Regions from separate parts of the Streptomyces sp. NPDC001922 genome, predicted to be linked through region 3. Evidence: riboswitches for the same ligand, from Rfam matches in the RefSeq annotation. Region 3 holds a riboswitch; each other region holds the start of a gene.
What was found. A riboswitch is a leader RNA that binds a small molecule or an ion and turns the genes downstream of it on or off. The one in region 3 is predicted to bind thiamine pyrophosphate.
Positions count from the first base shown of each region.

Region 1: linked by a shared signal. The riboswitch ahead of thiO (glycine oxidase ThiO) and the one ahead of ACFYYR_RS12250 (thiamine ABC transporter substrate binding subunit) in region 3 are both predicted to bind thiamine pyrophosphate.
Region 2: linked by a shared signal. The riboswitch ahead of thiC (phosphomethylpyrimidine synthase ThiC) and the one ahead of ACFYYR_RS12250 (thiamine ABC transporter substrate binding subunit) in region 3 are both predicted to bind thiamine pyrophosphate.

Region 1 is NZ_JBIASV010000011.1:326,284-329,890, reverse strand. It holds gene ACFYYR_RS22450 (thiazole synthase) at 1-457, opposite strand, end outside; gene thiS (sulfur carrier protein ThiS) at 460-660, opposite strand; gene thiO (glycine oxidase ThiO) at 657-1,958, opposite strand; TPP riboswitch at 1,956-2,068, opposite strand; gene ACFYYR_RS22435 (NAD(P)/FAD-dependent oxidoreductase) at 2,356-3,522, shown strand.
Region 2 is NZ_JBIASV010000009.1:48,564-52,170, reverse strand. It holds gene ACFYYR_RS17865 (SsgA family sporulation/cell division regulator) at 1-167, shown strand, start outside; gene ACFYYR_RS17860 (YibE/F family protein) at 187-1,506, opposite strand; TPP riboswitch at 1,720-1,862, shown strand; gene thiC (phosphomethylpyrimidine synthase ThiC) at 1,855-3,607, shown strand, end outside.
Region 3 is NZ_JBIASV010000006.1:84,364-87,970, forward strand. It holds gene ACFYYR_RS12245 (ABC transporter permease) at 1-818, opposite strand, end outside; gene ACFYYR_RS12250 (thiamine ABC transporter substrate binding subunit) at 794-1,900, opposite strand; TPP riboswitch at 2,010-2,116, opposite strand; gene rlmN (23S rRNA (adenine(2503)-C(2))-methyltransferase RlmN) at 2,174-3,280, opposite strand; gene ACFYYR_RS12260 (hypothetical protein) at 3,356-3,607, opposite strand, start outside.

The DNA.
Region 1 (3,607 bases), on a different contig from region 3:
GGTCGTCGTTGGTGTACGGGAGCACGGTGAAGCCGTCGTCGACGAGCACTTCGGCGGCGTCCAGCAGCTCGACCGGATCGGGCAGCAGCGTCCGCTCGTCCGCCACCACCTCCAGCTTGATCCAGTCGGTGCCCAGGGCCTCCCGGGCGAGCCGCGCGGTCAGCACCGCCTCGCCCGCGGTGAAGCACCCCGCGGTGTTCGGCAGGACGCGGATGCCGAGCCGGTCGAGCACGGACAGCACCGAGCCCTGGACCGTCGGGTCCAGCCGGCGCATCGCGACGGTCGTCAGCTCGGTGCCGGAGGCGATGAGCGAACGTTCCAGCACGTCCAGGCTGGGGGCGCCGCCGGTGCCCATGATCAGCCGGGAGCCGAAGGTGGTGCCGGCCAGGGTGAACGGATCGGCCGCGGCCGTGTCCGGCGGAGCGGTGGTGCCGGTCGGAGCGGTGGTGTCGGTCATGGTCAGCCTCCCTGGACCGCGGTCAGGATCTCGACGCGGTCGCCGTCGCCGAGTGCGGTGGCGGGCCACTGGCCCCGCGGCACCACGGCCTCGTTGAGCGCGGCGGCGACACCCGCCGGTGCGGTGGTGAGCGTCGCGACGATCCGGTCGAGCGTGGTGCCCTCCGGGACCTCGCGGGGTTCGCCGTTGACGGAGACGGTCACGCGGGCTGCTCCTGCCGTACGGGGGCGTCGGATGCGTCGGACACCGGGGCCGCGGGGCCTCCGGAGGTGAAGCGCAGCGGGCTGAACGGACGGGCTTCGGGCGGGAGTTCACCGGTGCACAGCACCTCCGCCAGAGCGTCGCCGGTGACCGGTGTGAGCAGCACGCCGTTGCGGAAGTGCCCGGTCGCCAGGTGCAGTCCGGGCAGGGCGGTGGGTCCCAGCAGCGGGGCGTTGTCCGGCGAACCGGGGCGCAGCCCGGCCCGGGTCTCCACCAGCGGGAGTTCGGTGATGCCCGGCACCAGCTCATGGGCGTCGCGCAGCAGTTCGTACACCCCGCCCGCGGTGACCGTGGTGTCCCAGCCCAGTTCCTCGCTGGTGGCGCCGAGCACCAGCTCGCCGTTCTCCCGGGGCACCAGATAGACCTGCCCGCCGCGGACCACGGCCCGTACGGTCCGGGAGAGGAACGGCGCGTACGCCCCGGGCACCCGCAGCCGCAGGACCTGGCCCTTGACCGGGCGGACCGGCGGCACGACGGCCTCGGGGACCCCGGCGAGGCGGCCGCTGTGGCTGCCGCCGGCCAGGACGACCTGACCGGCGGCCAGTTCGGTGCCGTCCTCCAGCACGGCCCCCACCGCCCGGTCCCGGACCACCCGCAGCTCCCGGGCCCACCCGCGGTGCAGCACCACGCCGGCCCGCTCGCAGGCGGTGACCAGCGCCGCGGCCAGCCGCCGGGGGTCGGTCTGGTGGTCGCCGTCCACCCGGAGCCCCCCGCGCACGCCCGGCGCGAGCATCGGCTCCAGGCGCCGGCACTCGCGCCCGGTCAGCCACTGCGAGTCCAGCCCGCAGCGGACCTGGAGGGCGTGCAGCTCCCGCAGATGGGCCCGGTCGTCGGCGTCCAGTGCGACCGCCAGGGTGCCGCAGGCGCGGTAACCGACGTCCTGGCCGCTCGCCTCCACCAGCTCCGCGGCGAACTCCGGATAGCGCTCCGCGGAGGCGAGGTTGAGGCCGAGCAGGGTCTCCTCGCCGTAGTGCAGTTCGGAGACGGCCGCCAGCATCCCGGCGGCGACCTGCGCGGCGCCCCCGCCGGGCACCGGATCGGCGACCGCGGTGCGCAGCCCCCGCTGCGCCGCCCGCCAGGCCGTGACGAGGCCGATGATGCCGCCCCCGACGACGAGGACGTCATGACGGTGCTGCGCGGTGGTGTGCCGGGGGGTCCCGCGCTGTGCGGTGACGGTGTGCGGTGCGGTCCCGTGCGCCGGGGCGCTCTTCTCGGGGGTGCCGTTCTCGGGCGCGTGCATGGGCGTCCAGCCCCTCCCTTCGCCGGCATGACCCGGATCAGGTTCGTACGGTCGGAGGCCGGTCAGCCTCCCTCTCAGCCCGGTCCGTCCGGGCTCCCGCGAGTGCTCTACGGCCGTCACCTTAACGTGCCGCCTTCCGGCCCATGAAGGGAGCGGCGAACCGGAACGGCCCCCCGTACCGGGCCCCGGGGCCGGGCCGCGGACGGCCGGCGGCGGGACCGGCAGGTGGCCCGAGGCCGGACGGGACAAGCCGCCTTCCCGCGGAAGCCCCGCATGATGCTGTGTCAGAGATCTCGGTGCGCGGGTCTGCGGCGGGCCCCCGCCGCGGACCTAGAGTGACCGTGTGAGTGAGGACAGGCAGCACACCGGGGACCGGGTCGTCATCGTCGGCGCGGGCATGGCGGGGGTGCAGACCGCCGTCGCGCTGCGGGAACAGGGCTGGACCGGCGGTGTCGCGCTGCTCGGCGCCGAGCCGCACCAGCCGTACGACCGGCCGCCGCTGTCCAAGGCCGTCCTGCTCGGCAAGGCCGACGGCTCGGCCTTCGAGATCGACTTCGCCGCCCTCGGCATCGACCTGCTCCTCGGCCGCCGGGTCACCGCCGTGCGCCCCGGTGAACACGTGGTGGAGACCGCGGCCGGGCCCGTGCCGTACGACCGGCTCGTCATCGCGACCGGCGCCGACCCCGTCACCCTCCCCGGCGGCGACGCGCCGGGCCTGCATCTGCTGCGCACCCTGGACGACGCCGAGGCGCTGCGCCCGGTGCTCGCGGCGCGGCAGGACGTCGTGGTGGTCGGCGCGGGCTGGATCGGCGCGGAGTTCGCGACCGCGGCGCTGGAGGCGGGCTGCACGGTGACCGTCGTCGAGGCCGCGGAGCGCCCCCTCGCCGGGGCCCTGCCCGCCGAGGTCGCCGAGCCCATGCGGGGCTGGTACGAGGAGAGCGGCGCCCGGCTGATCACCGGGGCGCGCGTGGAGACGGTGGAGCCCGGCGCCGTACTGCTGGCGGACGGCACGCGGCTCCCCGCGGACGCCGTACTGGTCGGCATCGGAGCCCGCCCCGCGACCGGCTGGCTGGCCGGATCGGGCATCGAGCTCTGCCCCGACGGCTCGGTCCGCGCCGACGACCGGCTGCGCAGCTCCGCACCGGATGTGTACGCGGTCGGCGACTGCGCCTCCTTCCCCTCCGCCCGGTACGGGGAGCGGCTCCTCGTGCACCACTGGGACAACGCGCTCCAGGGGCCCCGCACGGTGGCCGCCGACATCATCGGCGGAGCGGCCGAGGCGCAGGTCTACGACCCGGTGCCCTACTTCTGGTCCGAGCAGTTCGGCCGGTTCGTCCAGTACGCGGGGCACCACGCCGCCGCGGACACCACGGTCCGGCGCGGCGATCCGGACGGCGCCTCCTGGTCGGTGTGCTGGCTGCGGGACGGCGTGCTGGTCGCGCTGCTGGCGGTGGGCCGTCCGCGTGACCTCGCGCAGGGCCGCAAGCTCATCGAGCGGGGCGCGCGGATCGACCCGGAGCGGGCCGCGGACCCGGCGGTGCCGCTGAAGTCCGCGGTTCTCTGAGGCGCCGGGGCGTACCGCGGCTGCTCCCGGCCACCGGAACACTCCGCCCGGCCCGGCATCCCCGGCCGGCGCCTCCTGCCCCGTG
Region 2 (3,607 bases), on a different contig from region 3:
GGGAGGACGGAGCGGCGTTCCGCGTCGGCGCCGCACCGCTGATCGCCTTCCTCGACCGCACCGAACGGCTGGTCCCGCTGGGCCGCGAGCCGTGGTGCGCCGACCTCGAAGGCGGCCTGGAGGCAGCCCTGGAGGACATCCTCGCCACCGAGCGGAACGCCGGCTGAGCCGCCCGCTCCCGGATCGTCAGCGCTTGCGGCGGCGGCCCCGCCCCGTCCGCTCCGGAACCGCCCCGTCCGCCTCCGCGGCCGCGGGGCGGTCGGCCGAGACGACCAGCGCGGCCAGGACCGTGGTCACCGGCACCGACGCCACCAGACCGATGCTGCCCACCAGCGTCCGCACGATCTCCTCCGCGACGATCTCGCTGTTCGCGACCGTCCCCACACTGCTCTGCGCGACCGAGAACAGCAGCAGCAGCGGCAGCGCCGCGCCCGCGTAGGCCAGCACCAGGGTGTTGACCACCGACGCGATGTGGTCCCGGCCGATGCGCAGGCCCGCCCGGTAGAGCCGGCGTACCGACATCGTCGGATCCGCCTGCTTCAGCTCCCACACCGCCGAGGTCTGCGTCACCGTCACGTCGTCGAGCACGCCCAGCGAACCGATGACCACCCCGGCCAGCAGCAGACCGCTCAGATCGATGCCCGGGAACAGACCGTGGATCAGTCCCGTCTCGTCCGAGGTGTTGCCGGTCAGCCGCGCCCAGCCGATGAACAGCGAGCCCAGCAGGCCGATCAGCAGCAGCGAGATCAGCGTGCCCAGCACGGCCACGGACGTCCGGGCGCTGACGCCGTGGCACATGTACAGCGCGATCAGCATGATGGCGCTGCTCCCCACCACCGCCACCACCAGCGGATTCGACCCCTGCAGGATCGCCGGCAGGATGAACAGGGACAGCACCGCGAAGCTCACCGCGAGCGCGATCAGAGCGAACAGACCCCGCAGCCGGCCGACGGCCACCACCGCGATCGCGAAGATGCCCGCGAGCAGGGCCATCGGGACCGTCCGGTCCGCGTCGGTGACCGAGTACTGCAACTCCCGCGGCGCGTCCGGGGCGTACGCCACGACGACCCCCTGCCCGGCTTCCAACTGCCGTGGCGCGTCGGGCTGGACGATCTCGTCGAACTTCCGGCCCTTGTCCTTGCCGGAGGTGATCTCCACGGTCGCCTTCTTGCACGTACCGCCGTCCCGGCCCGCACCGCCCTGCCCCTGCGGGGGCTGCTGCTCCGGCCCACCGGAGGCGGGCGGCTGCTGGGACCCGCCGCCCGCGCTGGCGCAGCTCACCGCCGTGACGGTGAGGACCCGGCCCGACTCGGTCTTCCGGTCGAAGCCGACCCCGGAGGGTTTGTGGTCCGGCACACCGCCCGGCCAGAGGACGACCAGCCCCGCCACGACGGCCGCGGCGAACGGGATCAGCACCGCCGCGATGACCTTGCGGAGGTGCCGGGAGACGGGCGCGGCGGGACCGTGGCTGTGGGTGTGCGCGTGGGCATCGGGCGATGGGGTCACCGACCGATCATCGCAAGAGCGGGAACGGGCGGAACCCGCGCCACCGGTACCCGCGAGTACGGCCCGCTGCCTTCCGGACGGGCCGCACGCCGCGCACACCGGCCCGTGCGCAGCGGAGTTCACCGAGCGGGAACCGGGGGAGCGCCCGGGCCGGGACCGCGCCCCCGCAGCCCCCCTTTTCACCTTCCGGAACGAACCGTTAACGTGAAGGCACTTTGCACACGCGGGAGCTCGGAGCACCGGGCTGAGAGGGCGCTGACGGACGGACCCGGGGAAGACCCCGGACCTCACAGCTGCGTCGACCGCCGAACCTGTTACCGGGTAATGCCGGCGTAGGGAGTAGGTCTCATGACCATCCAGGATGCACACACGCCTGCCTCGACTGCGGACGACTCGACTGCGGACGAGGCGAAGACGATCGGGTGGCACAAGGGCTACCTGACCGGATCGCGCCCCGACCTCAGGGTCCCGGTGCGGCAGGTGCACCTCACCAACGGCCGGGACGTCACGCTGTACGACACCTCCGGCCCGTACACCGACCCTGCCGTCGGCACGGACGTCCGCCGCGGACTCGCGCCGCTCCGGGAGAACTGGATCGTCGGCCGGGGCGACACCGAGGAGTACGCCGGGCGGCCGCTGCGCCCCGAGGACGACGGCATCAAGCACACCTCGCCGCGCGGCGGGCTGAAGAACCTCGACGCCGTCTTCCCGGGCCGTCCGCGGCAGCCCCGCCGGGGCCGGGACGGCGCCGCGGTGACCCAGCTCGCGTACGCCCGGCGCGGGGAGATCACCGCGGAGATGGAGTACGTCGCGCTCCGCGAGAACGTCTCCCCGGAGGTGGTGCGCGAGGAGATCGCCGCCGGACGCGCGGTGCTCCCGGCCAACGTCAACCACCCGGAGATCGAGCCGATGATCATCGGCAAGCGGTTCCTGGTGAAGGTGAACGCCAACATCGGCAACTCCGCGGTCACCTCCTCCATCGAGGAGGAGGTGGAGAAGATGACCTGGGCCACCCGCTGGGGCGCCGACACGGTCATGGACCTCTCCACCGGCCGCAACATCCACACCACCCGCGAGTGGGTGCTGCGCAACTCCCCCGTCCCGATCGGCACCGTCCCCCTCTACCAGGCACTGGAGAAGGTCGACGGCAAGGCCGAGGAACTGACCTGGGAGATCTACAAGGACACCGTCATCGAGCAGGCCGAACAGGGCGTGGACTACATGACGGTCCACGCCGGCGTGCTGCTGCGCTACGTCCCGCTCACCGCCCGCCGCAAGACCGGCATCGTCTCCCGCGGCGGCTCGATCATGGCCGCCTGGTGCCTGGCGCACCACAAGGAGAGCTTCCTCTACGAGAACTTCGAGGAGCTCTGCGACATTCTGGCGGCCTACGACGTCACCTTCTCACTGGGCGACGGGCTGCGCCCCGGCTCGATCGCGGACGCCAACGACGAGGCGCAGTTCGCGGAGCTGAGGACGCTCGGCGAGCTCAACTCCGTGGCCAAGTCCCGCGGCGTGCAGACGATGATCGAGGGCCCGGGCCACGTCCCGATGCACAAGATCAAGGAGAACATCGACCTCCAGCAGGAGATCTGCGAGGAGGCGCCGTTCTACACGCTCGGCCCGCTGACGACCGATGTGGCGCCCGCGTACGACCACATCACCTCGGGCATCGGCGCCGCGATGATCGCCTGGTGGGGCACGGCGATGCTCTGCTACGTCACGCCCAAGGAGCACCTGGGCCTGCCGGACCGGGACGACGTGAAGACCGGTGTCATCACGTACAAGATCGCGGCGCATGCGGCGGACCTCGCCAAGGGGCATCCGGACGCGCAGGCGTGGGACGACGCGCTCTCCGACGCCCGGTTCGAGTTCCGCTGGGAGGACCAGTTCAACCTGGCGCTCGACCCGGACACGGCACGGGCCTACCACGACGAGACGCTCCCCGCGGAGCCCGCAAAGACCGCGCACTTCTGCTCCATGTGCGGTCCGAAGTTCTGCTCGATGAAGATCAGCAGGAGCATCACCGAACAGTTCGGCGGTGACTCCGGCGCCGACCCGGCGGAGATCGAGGCGGGGATGCTGGAGAAGTCGAAGGAGT
Region 3 (3,607 bases):
CCGGCGACGGCGGCGAACTGCACCAGGGTCAGCACGGCGGCGGTCGGCAGGTCCAGCAGCTGCGCGGTCTGCCGGTAGATCTCCACCTCGAGGGTGGCGTAGCGCGGGCCGCCCAGGATCTGGACCGCGCCGAAGGAGGTGAAGGTGAAGAGGAAGACCATCAGCGCCGCGGCGGCCACCGACGGGGCCAGCGCGGGCAGGGTGACCCGGCGCCAGGCCGCGAACCGGCTCGCGCCGAGCACCCGGGCCGCCTCCTCCTGGCCGGGGTCGAGCTGGGCCCAGAGGCCGCCCACGGTGCGGACCACCACGGCGTAGTTGAAGAAGACGTGGGCGAGCAGGATCGCCCAGACCGTGGTGTCCAGCCGGACGCCCCACAGCGCGTCGAGCATGCCGCCGCGGCCCAGCAGGGCGAGGAAGGCCGATCCGGCCACCACGGTCGGCAGCACGAACGGCACGGCCACGACCGCCCGCAGCAGCTGCTTGCCGGGGAAGTCGAATCGGGCGAAGACGTACGCGCCGGGCAGCGCGACCGCCAGGGTCAGCGCGGTCGAGGCCGCCGCCTGCCACCCGGTGAACCAGAGCACGTCCAGCACGTCCGGGTCGGTCAGGACCTCCCCGATCCGGCCGGTCCGCCACTGGCCGCCCTCCCGGAGGCCACGGCCGACGATGGCCGCCACCGGGTAGGCGAAGAAGAGCGCGAAGAACGCGAGCGGGACGGCCATCAGGCCGAACCGCACCGCGCCCCCGGGGACCGGCCGCCGCGCGCCGCGCCGGCCGGCTCCCCGGGGTCCGGCTACTTCAGAACGAGCGAGGACCACTGCTCGACCCACTGCTCACGGTGCCGGGCGATCTTCTGCGGGGCCAGGGTGGCCGGGTCGTCGATCTTCGCGCCGTACCGGGTGAAGATCCCGGGCACCTTCGCGTCCCGCAGCGCCGGGTTGACGAACATCCGCAGCGGCACGTCCTCCTGGAAACGCTTGGTCAGCAGGAAGTCGAGCAGGGCCTTGCCGCCCTTCTCGTTCTTCGCGCCGTTCAGCAGCCCGGCGAACTCGATCTGCCGGAAGCAGGTGCCGGTCGCGACGCCGGTGGGGGCCTGCTTCGGCTGCGGCTTCACGCCCATCGTCTCGGCGGGCGGGCTGGAGGCGTAGGAGACGACGAGCGGCTTGTCGCCCTTCCGTCCGGCGGCCGAGCCGGAGAACCGGTCGTTGTAGGCCTGCTCCCAGCCGTCGACCACCTCGACGCCGTTGGCCTTCAGCTTCTTCCAGTAGCCCTGCCAGCCGGACTCCCCGTACTCGGCGGCCGTGCCCAGCAGGAAGGCGAGGCCGGGCGAGGAGGTGGCGGCGTTCTCGGTGACGAGCAGGTTCTTGTACCGCGGCTCGGTCAGGTCGGCGAACGTCTTCGGCGGCGCCAGCTTCTTGTCGGCGAAGTACTTCCGGTCGTAGTTGACGCAGATCTCACCGGAGTCGACGGGGGTGACCCGGTGCTCGGCGGCGTCGAGCTGGAGCTTCCGGTCCACCCCGGCCAGGCCCTTCGCCTCGTAGGGCGTGAACAGGTCGTGGTCGAGCGCACGGGACAGCAGGGTGTTGTCCACCCCGAAGAAGACGTCCCCGCGCGGGTTGCCCCGGGAGAGGATCTCCTGGTTGACGGCGGCACCGGCGTCCCCGCCGGGCAGCAGCTTCACCGTGTAGCCGCTCTGCTTCTCGAACTGCTTCAGGACGGCCGGTGAGACGTTGAACGAGTCGTGGGTGACCAGCGTGACCGTCTTCGACGAGGCGCCGTTCCCGGAGTCCCCTCCGCCACAGGCGGCCAGGGCGGGTATGCCGACCGCTGCCGCGAGGACGGCCGCGGCGACTCTTCCGGTGGTGCTTCTGCTGGCCGTGCTTTTGCTGGTGGTGCTCACTGAGTTCCTCCTGGCTGCGTTCCCCGGAACCGTCGGCTCCGGACTCCCGCCCAGGAAGAGACGCGGCCCCGCCCGGTGCCGCGGAGCGCGGCCGGGCGAGGCGCAACAGCTTGAGTGGTGACCGAACTCCCTACGCCGGAATGACCCGGTTCAGGTTCGAGGGTCTGCGGCTCGCTGCCGCACTCTCAGCGCTGTGGCGCTCCCCTGTCGGAATCTGCATGTATTCGAACACACCCTAGCAACCGGCCCGGGTCCGCCCCGGGCCGGTTCCGGTCAGCGCTCGGAGGCGGCCAGCTGCCCGCAGGCCCCGTCGATCTCCTGGCCGCGGGTGTCGCGGACGGTCACCGGCACACCGTGGGCCTCCAGCGCGGCGACGAACGCCTTCTCGTCCTCCGGCCGGGACGCGGTCCACTTGGAACCGGGCGTCGGGTTGAGCGGGATGAGGTTGACGTGCACCCGGTTGCCCTTGAGCAGCCGTCCGAGCAGGTCGGCCCGCCACGCCTGGTCGTTGATGTCCCTGATCAGCGCGTACTCGATGGAGATCCGGCGGCCGGACTTCTCCGCGTACTCCCACGCCGCGTCGAGCACCTCGCGCACCTTCCAGCGGGTGTTCACCGGCACCAGGGTGTCGCGCAGCTCGTCGTCCGGCGCGTGCAGGGAGACCGCGAGCCGGCACTTGAAGCCCTCGTCGGCGAACCGGAGCATGGCCGGCACCAGACCGACCGTGGAGACGGTGATGCCGCGCTGGGAGAGACCGAGGCCGTCGGGCTCGGGGTCGGTGAGCCGGCGGATGGCGCCGACGACCCGGTTGTAGTTGGCCAGCGGCTCGCCCATCCCCATGAAGACGATGTTCGACAGCCGGGCGGGGCCTCCGGGGATCTCGCCGTCCCGCAGCGCCCGCATCCCGTCGACGATCTGGTGCACGATCTCGGCGGTCGACAGATTGCGGTCCAGACCGGCCTGCCCGGTGGCGCAGAACGGGCAGTTCATCCCGCAGCCCGCCTGCGAGGAGATGCACATGGTCACCCGGTCCGGGTAGCGCATCAGCACGGACTCCACCAGCGTCCCGTCGAAGAGCTTCCACAGCGTCTTGCGGGTGGTGTCGTTGTCGCAGGAGACGTGCCGCATCACGGACATCAGCTCGGGCAGCAGCTCGGCCGCCAGCTTCTCCCGGGCCGCGGCCGGGATGTCGGTCCAGTCGGCCGGGTCGTGGGCGTACCGCGCGAAGTAGTGGCGCGACACCTGACCGGCGCGGAACGGCTTCTCCCCGATGGCGGCCACGGCCTCGCGGCGCTCGGCGGGGCTGAGGTCGGCGAGGTGCCGCGGGGGCTTCTTGGCTCCGCGCGGCACGGCAAAGGTGAGTTCTCCGGGCTTAGGCATGGCCGTACCAGTGTCGCAGATCGCCGGAGGGCGTCCGGGCCGGGGCTCACCCTGGTCACGTGGACCCGCGGATGCTCACCGCCCGCTCCCACGGACCGGGTCGGCCGGAGGCCGGTCGGGGGGCCAGCCCATGGGCATGAAGCCCAGCGGCGCTATGTCCAGCGACCCGCGCATCTCGTCCGACGCCGCCTGCACCGCCTCGTAGAACCTCGTCTGCGCGTCACGGAACGGAGCGGAGTCGAGCCCCGCGCCCTCGGCCAGCAGATCGCGCATCCGGCGGCCCTGCCGGAGGGCGTGCACCCCGAGCTCCACGACCCGCGGGGGCGC